3 linked regions of the Methylomagnum ishizawai genome follow. The protein of the gene in region 1 interacts with the protein of each later gene in a pairwise test. Links are inferred from orthologs where the notes say so. Each region holds a gene or a part of one and is shown in the gene's direction. Other genes may lie near its edges. The genes, in order: B9N93_RS02940, secB and lysA.

Region 1 (9,636 bases):
CCAGGGCCGGCGAGCAAGGCCGCGGCTTTGCGGTGGTGGCGGACGAGGTGCGCACCCTCGCCAGCCGCACCCAGCAATCCACCCAGGAAATCCAGGGCATGATCGAGCGCCTGCAAACCGGGGCCAACCAAGCGGTGGCGGCGATGGCCCAGGGCAAAACCGCCGCCATGAACAGCGTGGACCAGGCGGTGAACGCGGGCCGCTCGCTGGAAACCATCAACCGCTACATCGACACCATCAAGGATATGAACACCCAGATCGCGGCGGCGGCGGAAGAACAAAGCGTGACCGCCGAGGAAATCAACCGCAACGTGGTCAATATCAGCGGTATTTCCCGTGACACCGCCGACGGGGCCGAGCAGACCGCCAACGCCAGCGGGCAACTGGCGCGGCTGGCCTCGCAGTTGCAAGACCAAGTGGGCCGCTTCCGCATCGGTCTGGCGCGATAACCCCGGCACGTCCGGGCAAGGCGTGGCTTTATAATGGCCCGCCTTTCCACCCCGGACGCCCGCCATGACCGAACTCACCCATTTCAACGCCCAAGGTGCCGCCCACATGGTGGACGTGGGCGACAAACCCAGCACCCAGCGCAGCGCCGTGGCCGAAGGCTATATCGAGATGCGCCCGGAAACCCTGGCCCTCATCCTGTCCGGCAGCCATAAAAAAGGCGATGTGCTGGGTATCGCCCGCATCGCCGGCCTCATGGCGAGCAAGAAAACCGCCGATCTGATTCCGCTCTGCCATCCCATCGCCCTCACCCACGCCAGCCTGGACCTCGAACCCCAGCCGGAACACCAGCGCGTGCGCTGCGTCGCCACCGTGAAAACGGCGGGCCAGACCGGCGTGGAAATGGAAGCCCTGACCGCCGTGCAAGTGGCGCTGTTGACGATCTACGACATGTGCAAGGCGGTGGACCGGGGCATGACCCTACAGGCCATCCGGCTGCTGGAAAAGGCAGGCGGGAAATCGGGGGAATGGCGGCGGGAGGAATGACAGCGGTGGGCATGGGTACATGCCCACCCTATGGCTGGGCGCAAACCCAAACCGGAAATGCGCTAACGGCGGGCCAAGGGATTCGGGGTCGGCTCCCCGATCTTGACCAAGGTGTTGCTGTCGCGGTGGTGGAAAGGCTCGGCCCGGCCCCGGATGAGCAGCACGGTATCCTCGTCGTAAGACCACGTACCGTCGTCATGGACATCCACCTTGATGCGGAATTCGGCGGTTTTGAACCCATGGTTCAGGAACGGCGTCCCCAGGATGCCATAGGCTTCCGCCCCCTCGGTCGCGACCAGTTCGAAGCTTTTGGCGTCGGCCCCGGCCCGGCCCACCGCCAGCGCGACCAAACCGCGGGGAATGGTCAAGGTCTGGATCAGCGTGCCGGTGGCGGGTTCCCATAGCCAATAACCGACTTGGTCGTGATAGGTCTTCACCTGCCCCGGCTTGACGATATGGGTGTGGTAGCGCAGGCCGTATAGCAACTGCGGGCCGTTGGTCTGCGGATCGATGGGTTGAAGTTCCATGCGCTCGACGAACGCCTGTTGCTTGCCGCCTTCCGGTTTGGGCCGGATATCGATCCCGTCCGCGCCCTGCCAGATGCCCGCCAACGCGGCCAGCGGGCCGAGATTGCCCAGGGTGTCGATATCGATGTCGGAAGCTTCGGTGTAGATGTCTTCGGGGAAATCGGCCATGGGTATCCTCGTGCGGTGGTGGCGGTGGGTGGCCCGATGATAGGAAAATCCGTCCAGCCTGGAACCGGTCCGGCGGTTATCAATCCGCCCGTTCCAGCGTCACGAAACTATAGCCCAGGCCGCTGTCGGGGTCGCGTTCGATATCCTCCCGCGCCGTTTCCCGCCAGGGGCCGGGATCGAACTCCGGGAAAAAGGTATCGCCCGCGAACTCCCGCTGGATCAAGGTGAGATAGAGCCGGTCGGCCCTGGGCAGGCATTCCCGGTACAGCGCAGCCCCGCCAATCACCATCAATTCATCCGCGCCCGCCTGCTCCGCCGCCCGCAAAGCGGCCTCCAGACTGTGGACCACCACGCACCCCGCCGCCGTATAGGCTGGATTGGCGGTCAGCACGAGATTGGTGCGCCCCGGCAAGGGTCGGCCTATCGATTCGTGGGTCTTGCGGCCCATGAGGATGGGCTTGCCCAGGGTGATTTGGCGGAAGCGCTTGAGATCGGCGGACAAATGCCAGGGCATCCGCTTGTCCACGCCGATGACGCGGTTCGCGCCCATGGCGACGATCAGGGAGATTTTCATAGCGTTTCGCATCTTTCCGTCAAGGCAACGCAAAGGGATTCACAAGGGTCAGGCGGTTTTCGATGGTTTGACCATGCTGCATGTCCTCGCTGTAAGGATTTGGTCGGAAATAACTTCCCGAAATCAGATAGCCATGGGAATGGCGCGATAGTTCCATCGTGGCAGGAAATCGTCGAAGATGATCGTCATGGTTTGGAGGAGGTCGGCGGAACACTTCTTCACCGTGGCTTAGACCCCGTCCAGGATATCCACCGTCACCTTCAATCCGGTGGAGGTCTTGGCCCGTTCCATGGATTGCTTGGCGATGGCGACGGAATGGAACACCACGCCCTACAGATACTAACGCCGCAGCAGCAAGGTGCCGATCCCCCGGTCGGTCAGCAGTTCCAGCAGCACAGCGTGATCGACCCGGCCATCGATGATGTGGGCGCTGGCGACTCCGCCGTTCAGCGCGTCGGTGGCGCAACGCACCTTGGGGATCATCCCGCCGCTGATGGTGCCGTCGGTGATCAAGTCCTCCACCTCCGCCAGCGACAGCCCGGTCAGCAAGCCGCCCTGTTTGTCCAGGATGCCCGCCGTGTTGGTCAGCAGCATCAGCTTCTCGGCCTTCAACACCTCGGCCATCTTGCCCGCCACCAGGTCGGCGTTGATGTTGTAGGAGAAACCGTCGTCGCCGACCCCGATGGGCGCGATCACCGGGATGAAATCGCCGCGCACCAGGGTATCGACGACGCGGGGGTCGATGCTCTTGACCCGGCCCACATGGCCCATATCGATGATCTCCGGCTCGTCGGCTCCCGGCGCGAGCTGGGTCAGGGCGATCTTCTCCGCCCGCACCAAATCGCCGTCCTTGCCGGTCAGGCCCACCGCCCGGCCGCCGTGCTGGTTGATGAGGTTGACGATCTCCTTGTTGACCAAACCGCCCAGCACCATTTCCACCACGTCCATGGTCTCGGCGTCGGTCACCCGCATCCCCTGCACGAATTCGCTGGTCTTGCCCAGCCGTTGCAGGAGGTTCCCGATCTGCGGCCCGCCGCCGTGGACCACCACCGGGTTGATGCCCACCAGCTTGAGCAGCACGATGTCGCGGGCGAAGCTCTGCTTCAGGCGCTCGTCGGTCATGGCGTTGCCGCCGTATTTCACCACCAGGGTCTTGCCCTTGAAGCGCTTGATATAGGGTAGCGCCTCGATTAGGACGTGGGCGATTTGGGATGCGGACGCGGTTTCCAGGGCGGATTGCAGTTTCATCAGGGGTCGAGCCTCTCCGAGAGCGATAAGGGGAAGGAAAGCTTGGGTTTGACCTTTTGCAATAGGGTTTTGAATTCGCCCTGGATGCGCAGGAGGGTATCGGGATTGTCGGCTTCGAAGCGCAGCGCCAGGGTCGGGCTGTCGGGATCGTCGCGCACCAAGCCCCAGCCGTCGGCGAAATCGACCCGCAGCCCGTCGATATCGGTGATCCGCGCATCGGCGAAATCGGCCTGGGCGCGGACCTGTTCCAGGAACCGGGGTTTCTCCGCGTGGGACATGTTGATGCGCAGTTCCGGGAGCTTGACGTTCTCGGGCAGTTCCGCGAACACCTGGGCGGTGGGGCGCGGGTCGCCGGACAGGATTTCGAGCAAACGGGCGGCGGCGTACAGTCCGTCCTCGAAGCCGGACCAGCGCTCCTTGAAGAAGAAATGCCCGGCCAAATCCCCGGCTAGCAGCGCCCCGGTCTCCTTGAGCTTGGTGTGGAGCGGCACCGCGCCGACCTTCCACATCAAAGGCCGTCCGCCGTTGCGCACGATGTGGCTGGCGAGGTGGCGGGTGCATTGGGCGTCGAACACGATGTCCGAGCCGGGCTGGCGCGACAGCACGTCGGCGGCGAACAGCATCATCTGCTGGTCGGGCCAGATGATCTTGCCGGAGGAATCCACCACGCCCAGCCGGTCGCCGTCGCTGTCGAAGGCCAGTCCCAGGTCGGCCCGTTCCTGGCGCACGGCGCGGATCACGGTGGCGAGGTTGGCGGTTTGGCTGGGATCGGGGAAATGGTTGGGGAAAGCGCCATCGACCTCGGTGTAGAGCGGCAATACCTGGCAGCCGATTTCCTGGAACAAATCCGGGGCGAAGGGGCCGGTGACGCCGTTGCCGCAATCGATCACGACCTTCATCTCGCGGCCCAACTGGGTGTCGTGGACGATGCTCTCGGCGTAATCCTGGAGGATGTTCTGTGCCTCCAACATCCCGTTGCCGCTGGCGAAATGATCGTGTTCGATGCGTTCCTTGAGCTTCAGGAGTCCGTCGCGGTCCGGGCGCTCGCCGCCGATGAGCAGCTTCAGGCCGTTCTGGTCGGGGGGCGCGTCGCCGCCGGTGAGCATGACGCCCGATTCCAACCCCAGCGCGTGCAGGGCGAAATACAAGGCCGGGGTCGGCACCCGCCCCACGTCGATTACCGAGCAACCGCTGGCGGTCAAGCCCCGGCCCAGGGCCTGGGCCAGTTCCAGGCTGGAGGCGCGGCCATCGCGGCCCATGGCCACCGTATATTCGCCGCGCTCGCGGATTTCGCTGCCGATGGCCCGGCCCAGCAGTTGCATCGTCTCGGCGGTCAGGTTCGCGCCCACCGTGCCCAGGATGTCGTAGGCGCGGAACAGGGCGGGGTCGAGGCTGACGGCGGGAGCCGTTGGCGGGGTGGCGGCGGTGGGGATTTCGACCGCGGGCAATTCGGTGATCTCGGGTTCCGCCAGCACGATACTGAAGGGATTGTATGGGCCTTCGGCGGGAAGGCCCGGCAGCGGGGCCGGGACGCTAGGTTCGGACGCGGTGGGGGACGCGGGCGGCGGTCCTTTCAATTGCTCCAGTTGCAGCGCCAGCCGTAGCGTATCCCCGAGCTGGAGCGGATAACGCCGCGGTCCCTTGCCGGAAAGGGCATCGCGCACCATCAGGACGATATTGTCCTGGTCGTGGCGCAGGGCGGCGGTGGCCCAGCGCTGGGCGAGATAAGCCCCGGCCGCGATGAGCAAGGCCGCCAAACCGGCGTAACCCAGGAACCAAGGCAACTCCGCCCCATCGGAACGCGCTCCCCAATAGGCCAGGGTCCAGGGCGTGCCGGGCACCGGCACCGTGCCGTCCGGCGGCGTGGACTTGAGCGCCGTTTCACCCTGGAAGGCGAAGCTGAGGTTTTGCTGCTTGAGTTCCAGGCCGCCCCGGTCGAGCTTGGGCAGGGCGGCGGTGGCGAGTTTGGGGGTGAGGCTGGCCAGGACGACCCCATTGCCTCCGGCCAGGGGCTTGGCCAGGGCGATATGGGCATCCGGCGTGTTGGCGGCGTGCAGGGTGGGCGGCATCGGCTGGGAACCCGCCTGCCGCACCGCGTCCAGGTCGGCATAGCCCATGCGCGGCGTGCGTTGCTCGTCCGGCACGTCGAGGCTGTCGGGCAACAGCCGCACCAGCAGGGCTTCGGGCAAGGCGCGGGTCAGCCGTTCTTCCGCGGCCCGGATGCGGTCGGGTTCCCCGCCGCCGAGGATGCGGGCGTAATCGGGGTCTTGGGCCTGCTGTTCGAGGACGCCGCCGCTCAGGGCCAGGACGTGGGAAAGATGGGCGGCAGCGGTTTCGGCGACCCAGCGCGAACCTTGCAGGCTGGCCGTTGCCTGCCCCTGGATGGCGAGCGTGTAAAGCCCCCAGGCGCTCCCCACCAGGCCGAGCAAGGACAAGCCGCCGAGACCCGCGAACAACCGGGCGAGGTTGAGGCGCGGCCCGCTTTCGGAATCGTGCTTGGACTTGAGCGTGAATTTGAGCTTGGGTTTCATCGGATACCGTCCGGTCCGGCCTGGGCGGGTGTGGACGGGAGCGCTGCGCAGGGTCTCATCGGGTCTCCTCAAATCGGCACGGGGCTGGAATCGGGTGGTATCCGCAGCGGTTCGGGTCCGGGCGGCGGCGCTTACGACTGGCCGGTATGGCCGAATCCGCCCGCACCCCGTCCGGTGGTGGTCGAGAAACCGGCGACGAAGCCCAGTTCGACCTGTACCACGGGTTGAAACAGGAGTTGGGCGATACGGTCGCCCGGCCGCACGGTATAGGGTTCGCCGCCATCGTTGGCCAGGATCACGCCGATCTCGCCATGGTAGTCGGCGTCGATCACGCCGATGCCTTGGGCGACGCGGACGCCGTGCTTCAAGGATAGCCCCGAACGCGAGGCCACGATGGCGACCAGACCGGGGTCCATCATATTGAGCGCCAGCCCGCTGCCGATCAAACAGCGGCCACCCGGCGCGAGGGTCACGGGTTCGGCGATACAGGCGCGGAGGTCGATGGCGGCCGATCCGTCCGTGGCGTAGGTGGGCAGCGGGACGCTATCGCCCAGCAGGTCGTTGACGATGCGGGCTTCGATCATTCTTCGCATAAAAGGTCCGTGGTGTTGAAGTGTGCGCCGTCCCGGCCCGCCGCGGGACGGAAGGTGCGGGGGACGGGGATTCCGGGCCGGGATTGGCGTGGGGACGGGAAACGGGCGGGGGCATGATGGTTCGGGGGGCTGTCAGCTTGGGCTGCTTCTGTCCTGGATCGGGCCGGGGCGGAAAAATCCGTGGCCCGCCACGCCCATACCGGACCCGAAGTCCGGTTTCGCGGGGGAGTTTAATCTGGATGGGGAAGGCTTCACAACCCGGCGGGAAGCGGGGGCGGGAGCCGGTTCGACCGGACCCGCCCGGATTGCGGGGGGATGGTTGGGATGGGGTATTTCGCCGACGGGTCCGGGGTCCGGTCAGGGGCGCTGGATGCGCTCACGCCGGGCCAAATTGACCGACCACACCAGCAGTCCTACGAGCACGGTGCCGTTGACCAGCAGCCAGAGGTGGATCAAACGTTCCATGGGGAACTCCGGGACCGGACCTTAGGGTTTGCCGAAGCGCTCCTTGAAATTCGCCAGGTTCTCCTGGGCTTGGCGCCGCTGGTCCGTAGTCAGCAATTCGAAGATCGCGTGGTCCAGGCGGGCGTGGCCTATCGCCACTTCCATCAGGGCCGGGGCGTCGGCTTCGACCAGGGTCTTGGCCTTGTCGTCGCTGTAATCGGACGAGAACGCCAATTCCATCAGTTTCTTGCGGGCTTGGTGGCCGGTTTCGGCCTTGCCGCGGAGCGCTTCGCCCTGGGTCTTGAGCAACTCGGTGATCTTGGTTTTCTGGGCCTCGTCGAGGCTGATGCCATTCAGGAACGGGGGCAGCCGGTCCGGGGCGAAGCCGGGTTTGCCGCCGTGGCCCTCGAACGCGCAATTGGGCGGATTGGCCGACGCGGCCCAGGGCAGGCCGAGCAGGCAGGCGGACAGGAAAATGCGGCGTAGGATAGGACGGTATTTCATGGGGATTGCCTCGTGGCGGATAGGGGTTCGCGGTATGCCTCCCCTGTGGCGGTAAGTATTCCAGCAGCCCACGTAAACGGGGGTTAAGCCCAATGTAAAACTATGTAAAACCCAGGGTCCGCGACCTCCGGGCCGGTGGGCTTTGGCTATCATCGGGGCGGCCATCCACGGGAAGACGAACCATGAACCTGTTGTTGATCGATGACGATGAGGAACTGGCGGGGATGCTGGCGGAATACCTGCGGGGCGAGGGCTTCGCGGTGACGGCGCTGCACGACGGGGTTAGCGGGGTGGAGGCGGCTTTGTCGGGCCGCTACGCCCTGGTGGTGCTGGACGTGATGATGCCCGGCATGAACGGCATCGAGGCGCTCAGCCGGATCCGCCTGCACAGCCGCTTGCCGGTCTTGATGCTTACCGCCAAGGGCGACGATTTGGACCGCATCCTCGGCCTGGAACTCGGGGCCGACGACTACGTGCCCAAGCCCTGCACGCCCAGGGAATTGGCCGCCCGCGTCCGCGCCATCCTGCGCCGCACCCAGAACGCCCCGGAAACCGACGCCGCGCTCGCGGTCGGTCCCCTGGCCCTGTATCCGCATAAACGCGCCGCGTCCTGGGAGGGCCGTCCCTTGGACCTGACCAGCACCGAATTCAGCCTGCTCGAAATCCTGGCCCGCCAGGCCGGCCAGGTGGTGGGCAAGGGCGAATTGTCCGAAGCCGCCCTGGGCCGGCCCCTGGTCCGCTTCGACCGCAGCATCGATGTCCATATGAGCAGCATCCGCCAGAAGCTCGGCGCGAGGCCGGACGGCGAATCTTGGATTCAGACGGTGCGGGGCCGGGGCTATTTGTTCGTGAAGGAGTGAAGCCATGGGCCAACTGTTCTGGAAACTGTTCCTGGCGATCTGGCTGGCCCAGGTCACGGCGGCGGCGGGAGTCGGGGCGCTGGTATCCTGGCACCATCGCAGCGAGCGCGAGGCCATGGGCGGGGTATTGGTGCGCGGGCACGCCACCCTGGGCGTGGGGGCCGCGGCCGATGTGCTGCGCTGGGGCGGGCTGGCGGCGCTGCGGGATTTCCTAGCCGAGGCCGGGGACGGGCGGGGGCCGCCGGTCTACGCGGTGGATGAACAGGGCCGCGACCTCCTGGGGCGGGTTTTACCCCCGGAGCCGCTGGAACAAGCCCGGCTCTGGGCGCGGACCGGAGATTATCCCCGGCAAATCCGGGAAATCCCGGCCCAGGACGGCCATCGCTACTTGTTGTTCATGCCCGTGCCCGAGGCGCTCCCCGGCGAACCGCCGCCGCCGCCGCCTCCGCCGCATCGGTATGGCAGGCCGCCGCCCTGGCTGGTGCTGGGCGCGGCGGGGTTCTTGACCAGCCTGTTGTTTAGCGCGTGGCTGGCGTGGTATCTGTCCAAGCCGATCCGGCATCTGCGCTCGGCCTTCGCCGCGCTGTCGCAGGGCCGTTTGGAAACCCGCGCCGGGCCGGACATGGGCCGCCGCCGCGACGAACTGGCCGACCTGGGACGGCATTTCGACCATATGGCCGAGCGCATCGGCCAGTTGGTGCAAGCCCAGCGGCGCTTGCTGCACGATGTGTCCCACGAGTTGCGCTCGCCCCTGGCCCGCTTGCAAGCGGCGGTGGGTTTGGGTCGCCAGCGGCCGGAACAGGCCGCTGCCAGCCTGGACCGCATCGAACGCGAGGCCGGGCGGCTCGACGCCCTGGTCGGCGAGGTGCTGACCCTGTCGCGGCTGGAGGCCGGGATGCCGGGGGCCAGGGTGGAAGAGGTCGATCTGGGCGAGTTGGTCGAGTCTATCGTCGAGGACGCCCGTTTCGAGGCCGCGGCCAAGGATGTGGCCGTGGTCTGTCCCGAACTGGGCGAAATCCCGATCCGTGGCTACGGCGAATTGATCTACCGGGCCATCGAGAACATCGTGCGCAACGCGATCAAGCACACCCTGCCCGGTGGCCGCGTCACCCTGGAAATCGACGCGGCCAGTGATGCGCGGCGGGTGCGGCTGGCGGTGCTGGACCAGGGACCGGGCGTGCCCGAGGAGCGCTT
Region 2 (9,608 bases), 3.3 Mb from region 1 along the record:
GGCCGCGCTGGAACGGCGCTACGGCCCGGATTTCGTCCTGCGGGAACGGGAACGGCTGGTCCGGGCGCTCATGGACGTGGCCTATCGCCCGTCGCCGCCGTTGCTCGACGCACCCGCCCCGGATCGTTATCCGCTGTATCCGCCGAGCGCGGCGCGGCGTTGGGAAGACGACTGTTCGCGCTGGCTGGCGTGGCGGGTGGTGCTGGAATCCTGGGGTTTGCGGGCAGGAGCATTGATCGACGCGGCACCGGGCCAACCCTTGTCTGGCGCGGAACGGGCGTGGCTGGTGGCTTACCGGGAACGCCTGGCGGAAGCCATCGTGGCCGATATCGGTGGCGGAACGCCCGAGCGGGGTTTCCCGTTGTTGCTGGCCTTGGCGCGGTATCTGGCGGTGGCCGAATCCCTGGCCCGCGACCAGCTGTTGTTGTTGGATGTCTTGCCGCCGCCCGGTCGGGCCGAAATGTCCACCCCGGTCGAGGGCCAAGCCGGGCCGCTGGGTGCGCTCTTGGGGCGCTTGCGGGACGGATGGCCGGGTTTGCGCCGGGCGGTGTTTGCCCTGGAAGAACCGGACGAGCAGGCTTACAACCAACTCGAACACCAGGCTTCCCAGATCGCCGCAATCCAGCGCGGCCTGGCCGAACGCCAACCCGTCCGCTATGCCCGCCGGGTGGAGCCGCCTTCCGGCTGGGGTGGGGTCGATGCGCCCCGGCCCCGCTGGGAATCCGGCGTCCTGGCGCGGGCGGAACGGGCGGCGCGGGCGCGGGCCGGGCGTTTCCGGGAACAGTTGGAAGCGCTCTATCCCTATGATCTGGTCCGGCGCAATTGCGTGACCGAGTTGGTGCGGGCGGTGGATTCGGCGTTCGCTTCGGAGCCACAGGCGCGGGCGGCGCTGGGCGGTTATCTGGCACCGGGCGAGGACTGGGGTTTCGTGCCGTTCCGGTGGTTCGATCTGGTCCGGCAGCGGTTCCGGGCCGGACCGGTCGCGGTTTTGCCGTCCTATCGCAATCGCAAGCTGGGCCAATTCGCGGCGCTCGGCGCGGGTTGGCCGGTCTTCGCGGCGGAATCCACCACCCTGACTTCCAGCTTCTACCGGATCAAGCCGGGGGACGGCTTGTTCTTGTTGTTCACCGAGGACGTGTTCTGGGCGCGGCCCTTGTACGGGGCGGTCAATCTGGCCTATGGCCTGGGCGGGGCGGCCTTGGGGCTGGTGGCGGGGCCGTTCGACCGGGGGGGATTATTGCGGGAAGGTTTGCGCGGGGCGTTGTTCAGCCTGCCGGAACTGGCGTTCGCGAATATCAGGAAGGGGAGTTTCGAGGGCGTCCGGGATCAGGCCGGGCCGGACGGCGGGAACCCGTAGGCGCGGGCGGAAGTCCGCCCGCGCCTGTCGTGCCTCAGTTTTTCTTGGTCACGGCGGTGCTGCCGCCGCGATGGCGGACGATGTTGATGCCCTTGAGCAGGTTCAGCGCCTCGTTCAAGGGATAATCCTGCAAGGCCAGGGCTTCTTCCTTGTCCTCGGCGCTCTTGGCGTCGTCCTTCTTGGGTTCTTCCTTCTTGGTCTTGTTGTCGAGGTGGTTGACCAAATCGGCTTCCTTGATCGGGGCGAATTCGGATTGCGCCACCGCTTCCAGCTTCACCTTGGAGATCGGCACGTCGGGCGCGATGCCCTCGGCCTGGATCGAGCGGCCCGATGGCGTGTAGTAGCGGGCCGTGGTCAGCTTGACCGCGCCGCCGTTGCTGGTCGGCAGGATGGTCTGCACCGAGCCTTTGCCGAAGGTTTTTTCGCCCATGATGATGGCGCGTTTATGGTCTTGCAGGGCACCGGCCACGATCTCCGAGGCCGAGGCCGAACCGGAATTGATGAGGACCACGATGGGGGCGCCGTTCAGTACGTCGCTGGGCGTGGCGCTGAACCGCATCTTGGAATCCTCGACCCGGCCATCGGTATAGACGATCAGGCCATCGTCCAGGAAGGCGTCGCTGACCGCGACCGCCGCGTTGAGGACGCCGCCGGGATTGTTGCGGAGGTCCAGCACCAGCCCTTTCAATTCGCCGTTCTTGCGGAGGTCGCCGAGGGCTTCGAGGACGTTGTCGCCGGTTTTGGATTGGAAGCTGGTGATGCGGACATAGCCGTAGCCGTCTTCCAGCAAGCGGCTCTTGACGCTTTTCACCTTGATGATGTCGCGCACCAGCTTGATCTTGATCGGCTGTTCCACGCCTTCGCGCACGATGGTCAGCACGATGGGGCTGCCGGGTTCGCCGCGCATGAGCTTGACCGCGTCGTTGAGGCTCATGCCCTTCACCGGCTTGTCGTCGAGGCGGATGATGAGATCGCCGGCCTTGACGCCGGCCTTCTGGGCCGGGGTGTCGTCGATGGGCGAGATCACCTTGACGAAACCGTTCTCCATGCCGACCTCGATCCCCAAGCCCCCGAACTGGCCGGTGGTGCCGACCTTGAGTTCGTTGTATTGCTCCTTGTCGAGATAGGCCGAATGCGGGTCCAGCCCGGTCAACATGCCGCGGATGGCGTCTTCGAGCAGTTTGTCGTCGGTGACGGGCTCGACGTAATCCTGGCGGATACGCCCGTAAACCTCCGAGAAGGTCTTCAATCCCTCGAAAGGAATCGAGTTGACATCGCCCCCGGCTTCTTTCTCGGCCAACGCGCTGCCGCCGAGGCTGATCGTAGCGCCGAGCGCGACGCCTAGGGTAAGGGTTAGAAGATTTCTCTGTCGCAACATAGGTTTTCTCGTCAACAAAAACGCCACGAATTTCACAGGGGCCGTCAATGGGTGCGGTCGCACCACGGCAGGGGGTTGACCGCCCGGCCCTGTTCCCGAATTCCGAAATAAAGGGCGGGTTCCGCCCGGCCGCCGCTGGTGCCGACCGTGGCGATCACCTCGCCCGCCGCCACCCGTTCCCCTACTTCTTTGTTCAAACTTTGATTGTAAGCATAAAGACTCATCACCCCGTCGCCATGATCGACGATGGTGAGCAGGCCATAACCGCGCAGCCAGTCGGAATAGACCACCTGTCCATTGGCGACGGCCCGCACCGGGGTGCCTTCCTCGGCGGCGATCAACAGGCCGTCCCAGCGACCGTTCATCCGGGGGCTGCCGAAGTGTCCGACCAGGCGGCCCTGCACCGGGCAGGTCGGACGGGCGTCGGGGGTGGGGGAGGGCGGGTGGAGGTCGTCATTCCCGGCCGGGGGCGCGGCTTCCAGCGTGGTCAGTAAGTCCCGCAGGTGTTGTTCGTCTTCCTGGAGCCGCCGGAGTTCGGCGTCCTTGTCGCGGAGTTGGTGTTCCAACTGGGCCAGGAGGCCGCGCCGTTGCCGCCTCGAATCTTCCAGCGCGTGGCGTTCTTCGAGGATGTGCTGGCGGGTCTCGTTGAGACGTTGCGTTTCCCGCGAAAGTTCATCGCCCAGGCGTTGGGCGGCGGCCAGTGCGCGGTCGATTTCTTGCAGCAGCGCGGCCCGGGCCAAATTCAAATATCGATAATAGGCTAACACACGCGCGAGCCGGGCGGGTTCTTCTTGGTTCAAGAGGAGTTTGAGCCAATCGCGCTGGCCCAATCCGTAAGCGGCGCGGGCTTGTCCCGCCAGGGCGCGGTGCTGGCGTTCCACCGCGGCCAAGAGGGCGAGGCGTTGGCGCTTGAGGTCTTCCAGGCGCTGGGTTTGTTTGCGGGCTTCGGCTTCCAGCGCCTTGACGGCTTTGAAGGTTTGGCCGTGCTTGCGCTCGATATCGGCCAGTTGTTCGTCGAGCGCGGTTTTTTGGGTTTCCATCTCGTCGCGGGATTTCCGGGCCGAATCGAGGCGTTCCTGGACCGCTTCCAATGCCTGCTGGGGTTCCGCGCCGGCACCGGGTTTGGCGGACAGCGCGAGGCAAAGCAAGGCGAGGATGGGCAGGAGCAACAAAACGGGTCCGCCTCAAAGCGGTTGGGGAGGGGAGGACGCGGTCAGGCGGGAGTTGTTGTCGCCATGGCCGGCCGGGATGGCGGGTTTAGGCGGCTGCGACTTCAAAGTATAATCCCTCGCTTGGTTCAAGCCCGGTGATCCCGGAAACCCGCCGGACACGGCAAATACCAAGGGCGATTCTAACCTTTTTTCGCACGCTCGTCGTCTGCCGTGAAGGTGGTCCGCAGCGTCCACCGCTTACACGATGGGGGGGCATACATGACCGAAACACAGGAAAGGTTGATCACGGAGGAGTCGGATATCGAGCAAGCGGCGAACTGCCTGAAAGCCATGTCCCACCCCTTGCGGCTCAAAATCCTGTGCGTCCTGGGCAAGGACAAGGTCAGCGTCCAGGAGATCGTCGAACAGGTCGGCACCACCCAGAGCAACATTTCCCAACATCTGGGGATACTGCGGAACAAGGGCATCCTCGCCTGTAAGAAAGATGCCAACCGTGTTTACTACTATGTCGATGACCAACGCACCCTACAGTTGATCGAACTGATGAGGGAATTGTTTTGTCACCGCTGATTCCATCCCGTATCGAGAATCCACCCTATGAACGTTACTTTTGATCGGCTCGTTGAATTTATCGGCAATCATTGGATCATGAGCAGCGGGCTGTTTATTGTTATCATCCTGCTGATCCAGGATTTTATCGAGAGCCTGACCCGCAAGCACAAGACCGTTTCACCCATCGAGGCCGTGGCATTGATGAACGACGACCACACCTTGGTGCTGGATGTCCGCGAGCCGAACGAGTTCGACCAGGGCCATATCGAAGGTGCCCGCAACGTCCCCCTGGCGAAGCTCGAAAGCGCCTTGGAACTTGAACCCCATAAGCAAAACCCGGTGATCGTGACCTGCCAGTCGGGCACCCGTTCCCAGCCGGCCTGTAAGCAATTGCTGGCCCAAGGGTTCACCCAGGTGTTCGAGTTGAGCGGCGGTATGTTGGCCTGGGAAGACCAGAAGCTTCCCGTGACCCGGAAACGCGGCGGCAAGAAATAATCCCGCTGAAACCCATCTTTTAACCCCGACATAGGAAAACAAACCCCATGGCCGAAGCAAACGCGCAGCAGCCGGAACGCCAGTTCGCCCTGCAAAAGATTTACATCAAGGATGTTTCGTTCGAGACCCCGCATTCCCCCGAGGTGTTCACCCTCAACTGGGAGCCTAAGGTCGAGTTCAACCTGGCGAGCAATGCCCAGCAGCTTCAGGAAGGTCTGTTCGAGGTCGGTCTGACCGTGACCTTGACCGTGAAGGTCGTCGACAAAACCGCCTATCTGATCGAAATCTGCCAAGCCGGGATTTTTTCGATCCTGGGTTTCCAAGAACAGGAATACGGCCATTTGCTCGGCAGCTATTGCCCCACCGTGCTGTTTCCCTACGCCCGCGAGGCGGTGTCCGATCTGGTCATCAAGGGCGGGTTCCCTCCGATGCTGCTGGCCCCGGTCAATTTCGACGCGCTCTACATGCAGCATCTCCAGCAATTGCAGCAACAGGCGGAAGCCCCGACCAATCATTAAGGCCGGGATTGTCGCGCCATCATGGCTAAGGTATCGGTATTGGGGGCGGGTTCCTGGGGTACCGCGCTGGCGATCTTGCTGGCGCGAAACGGCCACAGGGTCAAACTTTGGGGCCATCATCCCGCCCACGTCGCGGCCCTCCAGGCCGAGCGTCTGAACCGGCGCTATCTGCCTGAAGCCCGCTTCCCCGCGTCCCTCCACCCCGTCGCGGCCCTGCCCGAGGCGGTGGCGGAGTCCGAATTCCTCATCGTTTCCGTGCCCAGCCATGCCTTCGGGGCTTTGCTGGCCGAGGTCCGCCCCCATTTGCCGCCGCGGCCCCGCGTCGCCTGGGCCACCAAGGGTTTGGAATTGGAAAGCGGGCGTTTGCTGCACGAGGTGGCGGCGGCGGTGTTCGGGCCGGAAGCGGCGACGGCGGTATTGTCCGGTCCCACCTTCGCGGCCGAGGTCGCCGCCAACCAACCCACCGCCATGACCGTGGCCTCGAAAAATCCCGAATTCGCGGCGGCCCTGGTCAATCTCCTCCACAACGAGCGGTTCCGCGCCTATAGCAGCGACGATATCGTCGGCGTGCAATTGGGCGGGGCCACCAAGAACGTCCTGGCCATCGCCGCCGGGGTGGCGGATGGCCTGGGTTTCGGGTCCAATGCCCGCGCCGCCCTCATCACCCGCGGCTTGGCGGAAATGACCCGGCTGGGCCTGGCCCTGGGCGGTAAGCCCGAGACCTTCATGGGCCTGGCCGGGGTCGGCGATTTGCTCCTGACCTGCACCGACAACCAATCGCGCAACCGCCGGTTTGGCCTGGGCCTGGGCTGGGGTGAATCGAGGGCGGAGGTCGCCGCCCGCATCGGCCAGGAGATCGAAGGCATTCCCACGGCCAAGATTCTCCATGGCCTAGCCCGGAGCCATGGCATCGAGATGCCGATCACCGAACAGACCTACAGGATTCTTTACGAAGGACTCGCCCCCTTGGAAGCGGTACGGAACCTCCTGATCCGGGAACCCAAGTCCGAAGCCTGGGCTTGACCGGGGGCAGCCCCGCAATCCCCGCTATGCTTTCCAGGAGGATCGACAAGGATGTCCCCCCCGGCCAAGGCCGCCGCGCTCCGGCCACGGCCTTCCCGAACCTGGTTGATCCATCGATATAAAGCACGGAGTTCCGGCATCCATGACCCCATCCCAAGGCAGCGGTCGGTCCAGTTTCGCGGAATCCGACCTGGGCAAGGCGTTCGCGGCCTGCAAAGGCTCGTTCCTGTTCGCCGGCTTCTTCAGCCTGTTCGTCAACTTGCTGTTGCTGGTGCCGTCGTTCTACATGATGGCGGTCTACGACAAGGTCATCAGCAGCGGCAGCGAATCCACCCTCTACATGCTCACCTTGATTACCGTGTTCCTGTTCCTGGTGATGGGCGGGTTGGAATGGGTGCGCTCGCAAATCCTGATTTCCACCAGTACCCGGCTGGATCAATTGCTGGGCAACCGGGTGTTCGATTCGGTGTTCGCCCAGGCGCTGGCGACCGGCGGGCGGATGGCGACCGCCCAGCCTTTGGGCGATTTGCTGCAACTGCGCCAATTCCTGACCGGGCCGGGCTTGTTCGCTTTTTTCGACGCGCCGTGGATGCCGATCTATCTGGTGTTGATGTTCCTGTTCCATTGGGCCTTCGGCGTGCTGGCGGTGGTGTCCGCCATCGTCCTGGGCGTGCTGGCGGTGTGGAACGAACTCGCCACCCGCTCCCATCTGGAACAGGCCAACCGCGAAGCGGCGGAGGCTAGCCAATTCACCCAGCGCAACCTCCGCAACGCCGAGGTGATCGAGGCCATGGGCATGCACGAGCCGCTGCGCGCCCGCTGGCAACAGAAACAGATGAAGATGCTGTCCCTGCAAGGCCAGGCCAGCGCCAAGGCCGGCTTGATTAGCATGCTGGGGAAAACCTACCGCCTCACCATCCAATCGCTGGCCTTGGGTTTGGGCGCGTATCTGGCCTTGCACAAGGAAATCACGCCGGGCCTGATGATCGGCGGTTCGATCCTGCTGGGCCGGGCCTTGGCGCCTTTGGACCTGATGATCAGCAATTGGCGCGGCTTCCTCACCGCCCGCGAAGCCTATCACCGGCTCGACCGTTTGCTGGCGGCAGTGCCGGAGCGCGAACCCCCCATGCCCTTGCCCGCCCCGCGAGGCCGCATCGCCCTGGAACAACTGGTCATCGTCCCGCCCGGTGCCCAGGAGGCGGTCATCAAGGGGATCAACCTGGTGCTGGAACCCGGCACCCAACTCGCCATCATCGGACCCAGCGCCGCCGGCAAATCGACCCTGGTGCGCGGCATCCTGGGGCTATACCGTCCGGCCAAGGGCTGTGTGCGGCTGGACGGGGCCGATATCCTGCACTGGGACCGTCGGCAACTCGGCCAATACATCGGTTATCTGCCGCAGGATGTGGAATTGCTGGACGGCACGGTCAGCGAGAACATCGCCCGCTTCGGCGAGATCGATCCGGAAAAAGTGGTCGCCGCCGCCAGGGCCGCCGGTATCCACGACATGATCCTGCGCCTGCCGCAGGGCTACGATACCCGGCTGCTCGGTAACGGCGGCGTGTTGTCGGCGGGGCAACAGCAGCGCTTGGGGCTGGCCCGCGCCCTGCACGGCGATCCCCGCGTCGTCATTTTGGACGAACCCAATTCCAACCTCGACCAAGCCGGCGACATGGCTTTGATCGCCACCCTGGCCGAACTCAAGCGCCAGGGCAAGACCGTGATCATCATCACCCACCGCACCAATATGCTGGCCCAGGTGGACAATGTGCTGATGCTGGTCGATGGGCAGGTGGCCCTGTGCGGTCCCAGGGACGAGGTGCTCGCCAAATTGAACCAAGCCCAACAGCCCCAGCCAACAGCCCAACCGCGCCCGGTCCAGCCCGCCCGCATCGGGCAGGCCGCTTCCTCCTAATCCCGCAGCGAACCCCAGCCCATGTCATCCGTACTTAATACGACCCCGGCCTTGCCCGACGACGACCGTCCCGCCCGCCGTATCGGTCTCGCCACCGTGCTGCTGGTGTTCGGCGTGTTCGGCGGCTGGGCGGCCCTGGCCCCCCTGGACAGCGCCGCCCTGGCCCCCGGCGTCATCACGGTGGAAAGCTACCGCAAGACCGTCCAGCACCTCGAAGGCGGCATCATCGAGACCCTCCAGGTCCGCGACGGCGAAACGGTGAAGAAGGACCAGGTCCTCGTGACCCTCGACAACACCCAGCCCAAGGCCCAGCTCGAAGTGCTGCGCGGCGAATACTATATCGCCGCCGCCCGCGAGGCCCGTTTGGTGGCCCAGCGCGATGGGCTGGCCGGGGTGGCCTATCCCCAGGATTTGCTGGTCCACCGCGACGATCCCAGGGTGCAGGACGCCATCCGGGTGCAGAGCCAGACCTTCGCGGTGCGGAAAACCGCCCACGAGGGCGAGATCGCCGTCTATCGTCGCCAAGTCGAGCAATTGAAGGCCAAGGCCAACGGCCTGAACTCCCAGCGCCAGAGCCGCGAGCGCTTGGTCGAGTCCTATCGTGGCGAATTGAAGGATTATGCCAGCCTGTTGGAAGAAGGCTTCACCGAGAAGCAGAAGGTCCGCGAATTGGAGCGCAGCCTGGCCCAGAGCGAGGGCCAATTGGGCGAATTGGTGGCCGATGTCGCCGCCACCGAACTCCAGATCAGCGAGACCGAACTCAAAATCCTGCAATTGAAAAAGGAATTGCAGCGCGAGGTCGCCAAGGAACTGGTCGAGGTCCAGGCCCAGAGCTTCGAGCTACGCGAGAAAATCCAATCGGTGGAGGCCACCGTGCAGCGCACCGTCATCAAGGCGCCCGAAGCCGGGATGGTCATGGGGCTGGCGGTGCATACCCTGGGCGCGGTGATCCCGCCCGGCGGCCATATCCTCGACATCGTGCCGCAGAACGAAAAGCTGATCGTCGAGGCCCGCGTCTCCCCCAACGATATCGACCGGGTCAAGGTGGGGCAACAGGCCGAAATCCGCTTCACCGCCTTCAAATCCAGGGAAACTCCCAAGATCGACGGCAAGCTCGCCAGCCTGTCCGCCGACCGCTTGGTCGACGAGCGCCAGCCGGAGGCCATGCCCTACTATCTGGCACGGGTCGAGGTGTCGC
Region 3 (9,720 bases), 1.7 Mb from region 1 along the record:
TTTTGGAAGTCCAGCCGGACTTGCCCTGGCAATCGCCTTCCAGCATCTTGACCTTCACATAGGCCAACAGGCCCGCGATCTGCTCTTCTTCGATGGTACCCTTGGCGGCCCCCTTGACCAAGCACACGTTCTGCTCGGTATCCTCGGGATCGGCCGCGCCCATCATGCCCGGCGCGAGGGTCAGTTGGGAATTGCCGCCGTTGGGATTCTCCACCGTCACCGTCTGGCCGATGGCCACCGCCGCCGTATTGACCTTGGTCACTTCGTCGCCACCGCCCATGAAGCTGGCGAGGAACACCACCACGACCGCGCCGCCCAGCGCGTATTGGGCATTGCGGTTGGTCTTCAAGGTTTCCAGGAGACCTTGGGCGGCGGGAGCGGGAGCGGCGGCAGCAGCGGGCTTCTCGGCGGCGGCGGGTTGTTCGGCGGCGGGAGCCGGGGTTTCCGGGGCGGCGCTGTCTTTATTCTCTTCGGACATTCTGATACCTCCTCTAGTGGATTTTTTTGCTCTAGCCCCGGCGACCGGGCCGGGGCTGCTTGGGGCACGCGCAAATTATCATGTCGTCCATCCGATGCAAACAGATAATTTGACCGGTGGCCACCGTCGAAGGGAGTCGCCACCGGGCAGGTTTACGACCCAGGAATCCGGTCCGAGTTCAGCGGTACGGGCTGAATGCGCCGCGAACGGCGGAAACCATCACAGGCCCGGCGGTTAGCCCTCAAAAAGCCACGCAGGCTATGGACCGCACCCGCAACACCGCCTCCTGCCGGAATTCCACCTTATAGCGCTCGGCCAGAGCGGCCACGGCCCCGCTTTCGGCAAGCGTATCGCCATGGACGACGCGGAGGATATAGGTGGATTCGCGCTGGATATCGCCCCGGACCGTCCGCCATTGCCCTTCGCCCAACCACCAGGTGAACCCGCCGGGAAAGCGAGGCGTCACCTCGGCATCGACGAAGCCGCGCCAAGCGGCGGCGGCGACCACGCCCTCCGGCTGCCGCGTACCGAAATAAAGGGTATCGACCTGCATGGAACGTTCGCCCGCGGGGCATGGACTGGGCGGGTGCGGAACGCAAGCGGCCAAAGCCCCGGCCAGACACAGGGCGGCGAATCCAAGTTTCAAGCGATGCCTCCGGGATGCGGGGATGCGGATCATAACCGCAAAGCCGAAGGGCCATGCGAAACTATGCGCCCCTTTCCCTGCGAGACCGCCCGATCATGACCTCCCCCCGATCCATCCTCATCACCGGCTGTTCGTCCGGCATCGGCCTATGCGTGGCGCGTGGCCTCAAGCAACGCGGCTACCGGGTATTCGCCACCGCCCGTGCCCGAGCCGATGTGGAAACACTTCACGCCGAAGGTTTCGAGGCTTTCCAACTGGACCTCGCCGATTCGGACTCGATTCGCGCCGCCGTGGCGGCGGTATTGGTGGCCAGCGGCGGCGGGCTCGATGCGCTGTTCAACAACGGTGCCTATGGACAACCGGGCGCGGTGGAAGATGTGCGGCGGGAAGTGCTGCGCGAGCAGTTCGAAACCAACCTGTTCGGCACCCACGAACTGACCAACCTGATCATCCCGGTCATGCGGCGGCAGGGTTATGGCCGGATCGTCCAGAACAGTTCGGTGCTGGGCTTCGCCGCCATGCGATATCGCGGTGCCTACAATGCCAGCAAATACGCGCTGGAAGGTTTGTCGGACACCTTGCGGCTGGAATTGAAAGGCAGCGGCATCGAGGTGTGTTTGATCGAGCCCGGCCCCATCCTCAGCCGGTTCCGCGACAACGCCTTCGCCATGTACCGGAAGCACATACAGCCCGAACACAGCCCGCACCGCCAGACCTATGCGGCGATGGAAACCCGCCTGCAAAAGGAAGGCCCGGCGGCGCCGTTCACCCTGGGACCGGAAGCGGTGTTGGGAAAGGTGATCCTGGCCTTGGAATCCCAGCGGCCCCGCGCCCGCTATTACGTGACGTTCCCGACCTATCTGTTCGCCTATTTGAAAAGGCTACTGCCGACGCGGGCCTTGGATTGGCTCCTGGGCCGGGTAGGATAGGCCGGGATCAGCATTCGCCGCGCTGTCGGCGCTTTTCGCCGCAGCCGCGATGATGTTCGCCGCCGCCGTTCCATTGTGGTTGCGGCTGGGGCGGATGCTGGGCTTGATGCTCCTGTACCCGCGCCTGCCAATGCGCCTGCTGCCGCGCCAAACGGGCCTGTTCTTCGGCCTCGCGCTGGCGTAGATGGTCCTGCTTGGCCTCGAACCGCTGTTCGAGTCTTTGGGTCGCGGAATCCCGATGCTGCTGGAATTGCTGGCGCTCGGCCTCGAACGCCGCCGGGTTGGCGTGGTGATGCTCCAGATAGCCCAATCTCCGCTGTTCGGTCCGGTCCAGCCGGTGATCCAAGTGCTGTTCCCGCTGCTGTCGGCGCTGGTCGAGATGCTGGCTTTGCTGCTGGTATTGCCCCTGGTCGTGGCGCATCTCGCGTTCCACGGCCTTGAGCCTTTGCCAGGGTGTCGGTGGCTGGGGCGCCGGGGGCGGCGGTGGTGTCCGATGCCATCCATGTCCGTCGTGGTGGTGGTGGTCGTGGTCGCCGTAGTACCGCCTTTCCTCATAATATCCGGCGTTAGGATAGGCATATCCCGCCGGGGCTGAATAACCCGGATATCCGGAATAAGCCGGATAGGTTTGGGTTTCATAATAGCCCCCCGGATAAGCCCGCCGCATCCCATAGCCACCCCCGGCATACTCGGCGCAACCGGAAGCCATCCAGGCCAACACGGGCAGGACCAGGCAATACACGACCGAGGATTTCATGAGGACCGCTCTCGCTATGCGTAGTGGAAACATGTGGGGGCGGCAACCCCGCGTATCTATTTATACTTTTCCTGGCTGAACCCCAGCTGAAGGCTGCCCATGACAACAAGCCCAAGGTCCTGCACACCATCCCTTTGCTTGGCGCTCGTCCTTCCGCTCGTGGCGGCGGCCTGCCATGCCGACGGCGGCCTGACACCCGCCGAAATCGAACATCTGCGGCAGCGTGCCCGATCCGCCATAGCCACGACCCTCAGCGTGGATATCCCGGAGCAGCGCATCCGCCTGGAACAACCCAGCCGACCCATCGCGCCGGACAATCCGGCATTGTCCGCCTTGCTCGCCGATATGCGCGGCACGGTCCGAGCCATGCACGGCCTGGGCTTGGCGGCGGTCCAGATCGGCGTTCCGGTGCGGGTCGCATTATTGCGGCGCGAGGCCGGCGGGGAATTCCAAGCCTTCCTCAATCCCCAGCGCGTCGCCGCCTCGACGCAGCGTCTTGGCTCTTGGGAGCGTTGCCTGTCGGTGCCCTGGGGTTATCGCTATACCGAAAGACCGGCCCATCTCACGATCCGCTATCAAACCCCGGACGGCGCGGAACGCCGCGAAACCCTCTCCGGCACCGAGGCCGTGGTGTTCCAACAAGAACTCGACCATCTCGACGGCACGCTGTTGAGCAGCGGTCACGATCCACGTTGGTTCATCCCGAAGGACGGGATGGCCGGTTTCCTGGCCGAGGTGGGCTGTGCCGACCTGGAAAACGCCGATTGCCAGGCGCGGGCCCGAGCGCATTGGCAAGCGCGGGCCAAAGCGGCCCGGCCTTGAGGGCTGCGTCCCCCGCCGCGCCAACCCATGGCCACCCCCATAAAAAACAAACCACTTCCGCTCCAGCCCAGTAGAATGGGCATGTCCCCATGCCCTAGGGAGGAAAAAACCCCGATTTCCTGCTGTTTATGGCAACGCGGCAAGCGTAGCGGCCATAGCGCCGCGATGGGCCATACCAGAGTCAAACCACCTTTTCAAAGCCCGGCCCGATCATCGGGCCAATCCTTCGACCCCCCGAGCATTCCATGTTTATTAGAATCGGTTTCGATATCGCCTATTCGTTCCCCCAGCCCACGGAAATGATCCTGATGCTCTACACGCATCCCGAGCGGGCGTCATTGTTAATGATGCCCGAGCGCTTGAGCAGTGATCCCGCCATCACCATCGAGGAATTCACAGACATCTATGGCAATCGGTGCGCACGGGCCTTCTGTCCCGGCGGGCGCTTGCACCTCAAGAACGATACCATCGTGGTGGATGGCGGTTTACCGGATATCCTGAAACCGGACGCCCGCCAACATACCATCCACGAACTCCCGAGCGATACCCTGCTTTATCTGTTGGGCAGCCGTTATTGCGAGATCGAGAAATTGTCGGATGTCGCCTGGGAACTTTTCGGGCACGGGCCGACGGGATGGGGGCGGGTGCAGGCCATTTGCGACTGGGTACATCACCACGTCACTTTCGCCCATGAAGCCGCCCGCTGCGACCGTACCGCCTACGATACCTTCCGAGACCAGAGGGGGGTATGTCGGGATTATACCCATCTCGCCATCACGCTTTGCCGGTGCATGGGCATTCCCGCGCGTTATGCCACGGGATATCTGGGCGATATTCAGGTGCCGGTGATACCTCCCATGGATTTCAGCGCCTGGTTCGAGGTGTTTCTGGAAGGGGAATGGCATACTTTCGATTCCCGCAACAATATCCCCCGCGTAGGGCGCGTTTTGATGGCCCGCGGTCGGGATGCCGCCGATGTCGCCCTGACCACGAGCTTTGGTAAACACGTTCTGGAAAAGTTCGACATCTGGACTTATGAACTCTCCCGCCCGGAAGTCGCGCAAACCCTCAAGCAGCGCTCCACGCTGTAGCCATAGCCCGGCGGGCAGGCATCCACGCCCACTATCGCCCCAATCCCACCTCCCCCAACCCGCCCGCTTTTGCTTTAAAATGCCCGCCTTCCTTGTACCGGACCGTTACGCCCGAACCTCCATGACCACACCCCAAAGCCGCGCCGCCTTCACCGCCGCCCTCGGCCTCTCGGCCCTGCTGGCCCAAGGCTGCGGACAAAAAGGGCCGCTCTATCTGGAGCGTCCGCCGCCGCGCCAGCCCGTGGCCGCCACCAAAAAGAAAACCACACCCAACCCCGCTCCGGCCACGACCCCCAAACCGGATCAATCGGATCAAGTAGAACAATCCTTCCCGCAACAAGAACCATTCTGATGGACCATTTCGAATACCGCGACGGCGAACTCCACGCCGAATCCGTGCCGCTCCGCGCCATCGCCGAGCGTTTCGGCACCCCCTGTTACATCTACTCCCGCGCCACCTTGGAACGCCACTGGTGGGCCTTCGACCGGGCTTTCGGCGAACGTCCGCACCTGGTGTGCTACGCGGTCAAGGCCAATTCCAACCTCGCCGTGCTGAACGTGCTGGCGAAGCTGGGTTCCGGCTTCGATATCGTCTCGGTCGGCGAATTGGAACGGGTGTTGGCGGCGGGCGGCGACCCGGCCAAGGTGGTGTTTTCCGGCGTGGGTAAGCGCGAGGACGAATTGCGCCGGGCGCTGCAAGTGGGCATCCGCTGCTTCAATGTCGAAGTACCGGGCGAACTCGACCGCCTCGACCGCATCGCCGGGGAACTGGGCGTGAAAGCCCCGGTTTCCCTGCGCGTCAACCCGGACGTGGACGCCAAAACCCATCCCTATATCTCCACCGGACTCAAGGAAAACAAATTCGGCATCGATATCGACGCGGCCCGCGACTGCTACCGCCACGCCGCCGGCCTGCCGAATCTCGCGGTGGTCGGCATTGATTGCCATATCGGCTCGCAATTGACCGAGGTCGAACCCTTCATCGACGCCTTGGCGCGGGTACTCAAGCTGGCCGAACACTTGCGCGAGGATGGCATCGCCATCCATCACCTGGATATGGGCGGTGGCCTGGGCATCCGTTATAGCGACGAGTTCCCCCCGGAACCTTCCGACTACGCTTCCGCCCTGTCCGAACTGCTGGCCGGGACCGATTATGAAATCCTGATGGAACCGGGCCGCGCCATCGTCGGCAATGCCGGCGTGTTGCTGACCAAGGTGGAATATCTCAAGTCCAACCGCCTGAAAAACTTCGCCATCGTCGATGCGGCCATGAACGATTTGATCCGCCCGGCCCTCTACGACGCCTATCAAACCATCCTGCCGGTAAAACCATCGGATACGGTCCCGGCCCAGGTCTACGACATCGTGGGCCCGGTCTGCGAAACCGGCGATTTCCTGGGCAAGGAGCGCGAACTGGCGATCCGGGAAGGCGATTTGCTGGCGGTGCGCTCGGCGGGGGCGTATGGCTCCAGCATGGGTTCCAATTACAACTCGCGGCCCCGCCCGCCCGAAGTGCTGGTCGATGGCGAACAAATCCTCCTGGTCCGCCAGCGGGAAACCTTGGCCGATTTGTTCCGCGATGAAATCCTGCCCGGCTGAAGCGAACCCTATGAAATTCACCAAAATGCAGGGTTTGGGCAACGACTTCGTGGTGATCGACGCCGTGCGCCAAGCCGTGGACCTCTCGCCCGCACGGATACGCTTCCTAGCCGACCGCCATTTCGGTATCGGCTGCGACCAAATCCTCATCGTCGAACCGGCCCAGGATTCCGACGCCGATTTCCGCTACCGCATCTTCAACGCCGATGGCGGCGAAGTTGCCCAATGCGGCAACGGGGCGCGGTGCTTCGCCCGCTTCGTGCGGGATCATGGCCTGTGCGACCAGGACGAAATCCGGGTCGATACCCAGGCGGGCCGCTTGATCCTGCGCCCGCGCCCGGATGGCTCGGTCACGGTGGACATGGGCGTGCCGCGCCACGCCCCGGCCCAAATCCCGTTGCTAGCGGAAGCCGAAGCTTTGGCTTACCCGGTCGAGATCGACGGCGCGGCCTGGGAGTTCGGCGCGGTGTCGATGGGCAATCCCCATGCCGTATTGCGGGTGGAAAATGTGGACAGCGCCCCGGTCGCGGCCTTGGGTCCGCGCCTGGAAAGCCATCCCCTGTTCCCGGAACGGGCCAATATCGGCTTCATGGAAATCGTGGACCGGAACCATATCCGCCTGCGGGTGTTCGAGCGCGGCTCCGGCGAAACCCTGGCCTGCGGCAGCGGTGCCTGCGGCGCCGTGGTGGTCGGCGTGGAACGCGGTTGGCTGGACAGCCCGGTGCGGGTCGATCTTCCCGGCGGGAGGTTGGATATCGCCTGGGCGGGCCGGGGTTCTCCGGTGCTGATGAGCGGCCCGGCGGTCAGCGTGTTCGAGGGGGAAATCCCCGCATGAGCGCCGAAACCGCCAAGCGCAAGGAAAGAACCCGGACCACCGCCCGCGAGGTGGAAGCCTATCTCCAAAAGCATCCCGAGTTCTTCAAGCACCATCTGGCCTTGTTGGAAACCCTGACCATCCCCCATCCTTGCGGGGACGCCGTGTCCTTAATCACCCGGCATATCCAAATCCTGCGGGAACGCGACCAGCGCTTGCAGCAGCAAATGGCCGAAATCCTCCAGGTCGCCCGCGACAACGAGGCTTTGCGCGAACGCCTCCACCATTTGACCCTGACCCTGATCGACGCCCGCAGCCTGGAAGACGCCCTGGCCGGGCTGAAATGGGGTTTGCACGAATATTTCCAGGCCGATTTCGTGGCGGTGCGCATCGCCGAGCCGATGTTCGACAGCCCCATCGCCAATCTCGCGCTCTCCGGCGACACGCCCCTATGGGGCCTCGCGCTAGCGGATGGCGACCCCCATTGCCTCAGCCTCGCGCCGCACGAGGGTGGATCGTTGTTCGGCGCCCATGGCGGGGAAGCGGCCTCCTGCGCCTTCGTACCCTTGCGCCACGCCGGTTTCAAGGGCGTGCTGGCCATCGGCAGCCGCAATCCCAAGCGCTACCAACCCGGCCTGGGTTCGTTCTTCCTGGCCCAGATGGGCGAGATCGTCTCGGCCCGGCTGGCCGCTTTGATCCCGGACTGACCTCCCCATGGACGCCCTGGCGGATCGGCAAGTCGCGGCCTTCCTCGATAACCTGAGGTGCCAGCGCCGCGCCTCGCCGCACACGGTCGAGGGCTATGCCCACGACCTCGCGCGCCTCCGGGAATTCTGCGCGGGCAAGGACATCGCCGACTGGACCCGGTTGGAACCCGCCCAGCTCCGCGAGCATATCGCACTGCGCCACCGCGATAAGATCGCCAGCCGCAGCCTGCAACGGGAACTGTCGGCGATCCGGGGCTTCTTCGCCTTTCTGGTCAAACGCGGCGAAGCCCAACGCAACCCGGCCCAGGGCGTCCGCGCCCCCAAAACCCCCAAGACGCTCCCCAAGCCCTTGGACGTGGACCAACTCGCCGGACTCCTAGACGCGCCCGCCGAGGACGCGCTGGATATCCGCGATCTGGCGATCTGGGAATTGTTCTATTCCTCCGGCCTGCGCCTGTCCGAATTGACCGGGCTGGACTTGTACGATGTAGACCGGCACGCGGGCCAAGTGCTGATCCGGCATGGCAAGGGCGACAAATCGCGGATGGTGCCGGTGGGCGGTCCGGCCCTCGCCGCCCTGGAACGCTGGCTGGACCTCCGCCCCGCCTATGCCGATGCCAAAGCGACCGCCTTGTTCGTCAGCCGGTTGGGGCGGCGCATCTCGGTGCGCACGATCCAGGTCCGCCTGGACCGATGGCAGCTCCGGCAAGGGTTTCCCGAACACCTGCATCCGCACCGCCTGCGCCATTCCTTCGCCAGCCATCTATTGGAAGCCAGCGGCGATTTGCGGGCGGTGCAGGAATTGCTCGGCCACGCCAATCTCGCCACCACCCAGGTCTATACCCACCTCGATTTCCAGCATTTGGCCAAGGTCTACGACAACGCCCACCCCCGCGCCCGCAAGAAAAACCGTGCCAAGGACGGCCAGGGCTAACGGACCCCGCCTGCTTTTAAGCTATAATCGCCGCCTTCGGGAAACCGCAACCAGGACGCCACCATGTCAGCGCCAGCAGAGCATGTCGATCACCAGCCTTCCCCCACCCCTTCCGCCACCCCCGGCACCAAGGGTATCTTCGGCACCAAGAGCTTCCGCGAGCGGGGCACGGCCTGGAAGGTTGGCATCTTTTTCGGCGTGGTGGGTCTCGCCATGCTGGCCATCTCCTGGTATTGGAGCCGCGAACCGGCCCGGTTCGACGTGGTCGAGGTCGCGGCCGAATCGGCCAATATCAAGAATCCCAAGGAACTGCCCCTGGGCTATACCTATGCCACCGCCTTGATCGAGAGCGCCGACACCCTATTGCACAAGCCGGGCGGCTTCCTGACCAACGACGTGTTTCCTCCCAGCGTGATGCTGGACAATATCCCCAATTGGGAACTGGGCGCCCTGATCGCCCTGCGCGACGCCACCACCGCCCTGCGTAACAATATCTCCCGTTCCCAAACCCAATCGCGCGAAGACCCCGACCTCGCCAAGGGCGAACCATTCTTCTATTTCGACCACAAATCCTGGCAATTGCCGTCCTCGGAGTCGGAATACGAAAAAGGCGTGGAAGCCTTGGAAGGCTACCGGGAACGGCTGATGAAACGCGACGCCAATTTCTACGCCCGCGCCGACAACCTGCGCCAATATCTGGAAATCCTGGAAAAACGTATGGGCGACTACTCCAACCGCCTCAGCGCCAGCACCGCCGACGCCCCCGGCACCACCGAGGAACGCCGCCCCGGACTCACCAAGACCCCCTGGCTCAAGATCGACGACGTGTTCTTCGAGGCCCGCGGCTATTCCTGGGTCGCCATGCATGTGCTGAAGGCCATCGAATTCGACTTCCGCGATATCCTGAGCAACAAGACCGCCCTGGTCTCCTTGCAGCAGATCA

Evidence for each region.
Region 2: the proteins of B9N93_RS02940 (region 1) and secB interact in binary tests that used the Escherichia coli proteins (3 or more experiments, as listed by UniProt). The link is inferred for Methylomagnum ishizawai from one-to-one orthologs.
Region 3: the proteins of B9N93_RS02940 (region 1) and lysA interact in binary tests that used the Escherichia coli proteins (3 or more experiments, as listed by UniProt). The link is inferred for Methylomagnum ishizawai from one-to-one orthologs.

What each region holds. Positions count from the first base shown.
Region 1 is NZ_FXAM01000001.1:664,786-674,421, forward strand. Bases 6,812-9,603 are described here. They hold B9N93_RS02940 (response regulator transcription factor), read left to right. Parts: upstream 6,812-7,764; coding sequence 7,765-8,442; downstream 8,443-9,603. Other genes in these bases: B9N93_RS02935 (Spy/CpxP family protein refolding chaperone), read right to left, coding at 7,121-7,582; B9N93_RS02945 (HAMP domain-containing sensor histidine kinase), read left to right, coding at 8,447-9,603. Also shown: B9N93_RS02900 (methyl-accepting chemotaxis protein), read left to right, coding at 1-449; cyclic pyranopterin monophosphate synthase MoaC, read left to right, coding at 514-993; B9N93_RS02910 (FABP family protein), read right to left, coding at 1,056-1,688; B9N93_RS02915 (dihydrofolate reductase), read right to left, coding at 1,768-2,262; argB (acetylglutamate kinase), read right to left, coding at 2,602-3,510; B9N93_RS02925 (phosphomannomutase/phosphoglucomutase), read right to left, coding at 3,510-6,041; dut (dUTP diphosphatase), read right to left, coding at 6,173-6,634; more of B9N93_RS02945, read left to right, coding at 9,604-9,636. UniProt on the Escherichia coli protein: Response regulator member of the two-component regulatory system CpxA/CpxR which responds to envelope stress response by activating expression of downstream genes including cpxP, degP, dsbA and ppiA.
Region 2 is NZ_FXAM01000001.1:3,953,186-3,962,793, reverse strand. The notes cover bases 3,973-6,736. They hold secB (protein-export chaperone SecB), read left to right. Parts: upstream 3,973-5,001; coding sequence 5,002-5,472; downstream 5,473-6,736. Other genes in these bases: B9N93_RS17650 (type I secretion system permease/ATPase), read left to right, coding at 6,638-6,736; B9N93_RS17655 (NAD(P)H-dependent glycerol-3-phosphate dehydrogenase), read left to right, coding at 5,491-6,495; B9N93_RS17665 (rhodanese-like domain-containing protein), read left to right, coding at 4,505-4,954; B9N93_RS17670 (ArsR/SmtB family transcription factor), read left to right, coding at 4,166-4,477. In the rest of the region: B9N93_RS17685 (hypothetical protein), read left to right, coding at 1-1,357; B9N93_RS17680 (S41 family peptidase), read right to left, coding at 1,392-2,735; B9N93_RS17675 (murein hydrolase activator EnvC family protein), read right to left, coding at 2,780-3,907; more of B9N93_RS17650, read left to right, coding at 6,737-8,410; B9N93_RS17645 (HlyD family type I secretion periplasmic adaptor subunit), read left to right, coding at 8,432-9,608. UniProt on the Escherichia coli protein: One of the proteins required for the normal export of some preproteins out of the cell cytoplasm. It is a molecular chaperone that binds to a subset of precursor proteins, maintaining them in a translocation-competent state.
Region 3 is NZ_FXAM01000001.1:2,387,644-2,397,363, reverse strand. What follows is about bases 4,323-7,198. They hold lysA (diaminopimelate decarboxylase), read left to right. Parts: upstream 4,323-5,074; coding sequence 5,075-6,322; downstream 6,323-7,198. Other genes in these bases: B9N93_RS10565 (DUF484 family protein), read left to right, coding at 7,154-7,198; dapF (diaminopimelate epimerase), read left to right, coding at 6,333-7,157; lptM (LPS translocon maturation chaperone LptM), read left to right, coding at 4,845-5,075; B9N93_RS10585 (transglutaminase-like domain-containing protein), read left to right, coding at 4,323-4,723. Outside these bases: B9N93_RS10610 (hypothetical protein), read right to left, coding at 1-478; B9N93_RS10605 (DUF3574 domain-containing protein), read right to left, coding at 720-1,124; B9N93_RS10600 (SDR family oxidoreductase), read left to right, coding at 1,220-2,053; B9N93_RS10595 (hypothetical protein), read right to left, coding at 2,061-2,810; B9N93_RS10590 (peptide deformylase), read left to right, coding at 2,949-3,632; more of B9N93_RS10585, read left to right, coding at 3,878-4,322; more of B9N93_RS10565, read left to right, coding at 7,199-7,843; tyrosine recombinase XerC, read left to right, coding at 7,851-8,777; B9N93_RS10555 (DUF2333 family protein), read left to right, coding at 8,841-9,720. UniProt on the Escherichia coli protein: Specifically catalyzes the decarboxylation of meso-diaminopimelate (meso-DAP) to L-lysine. Is not active against the DD- or LL-isomers of diaminopimelate.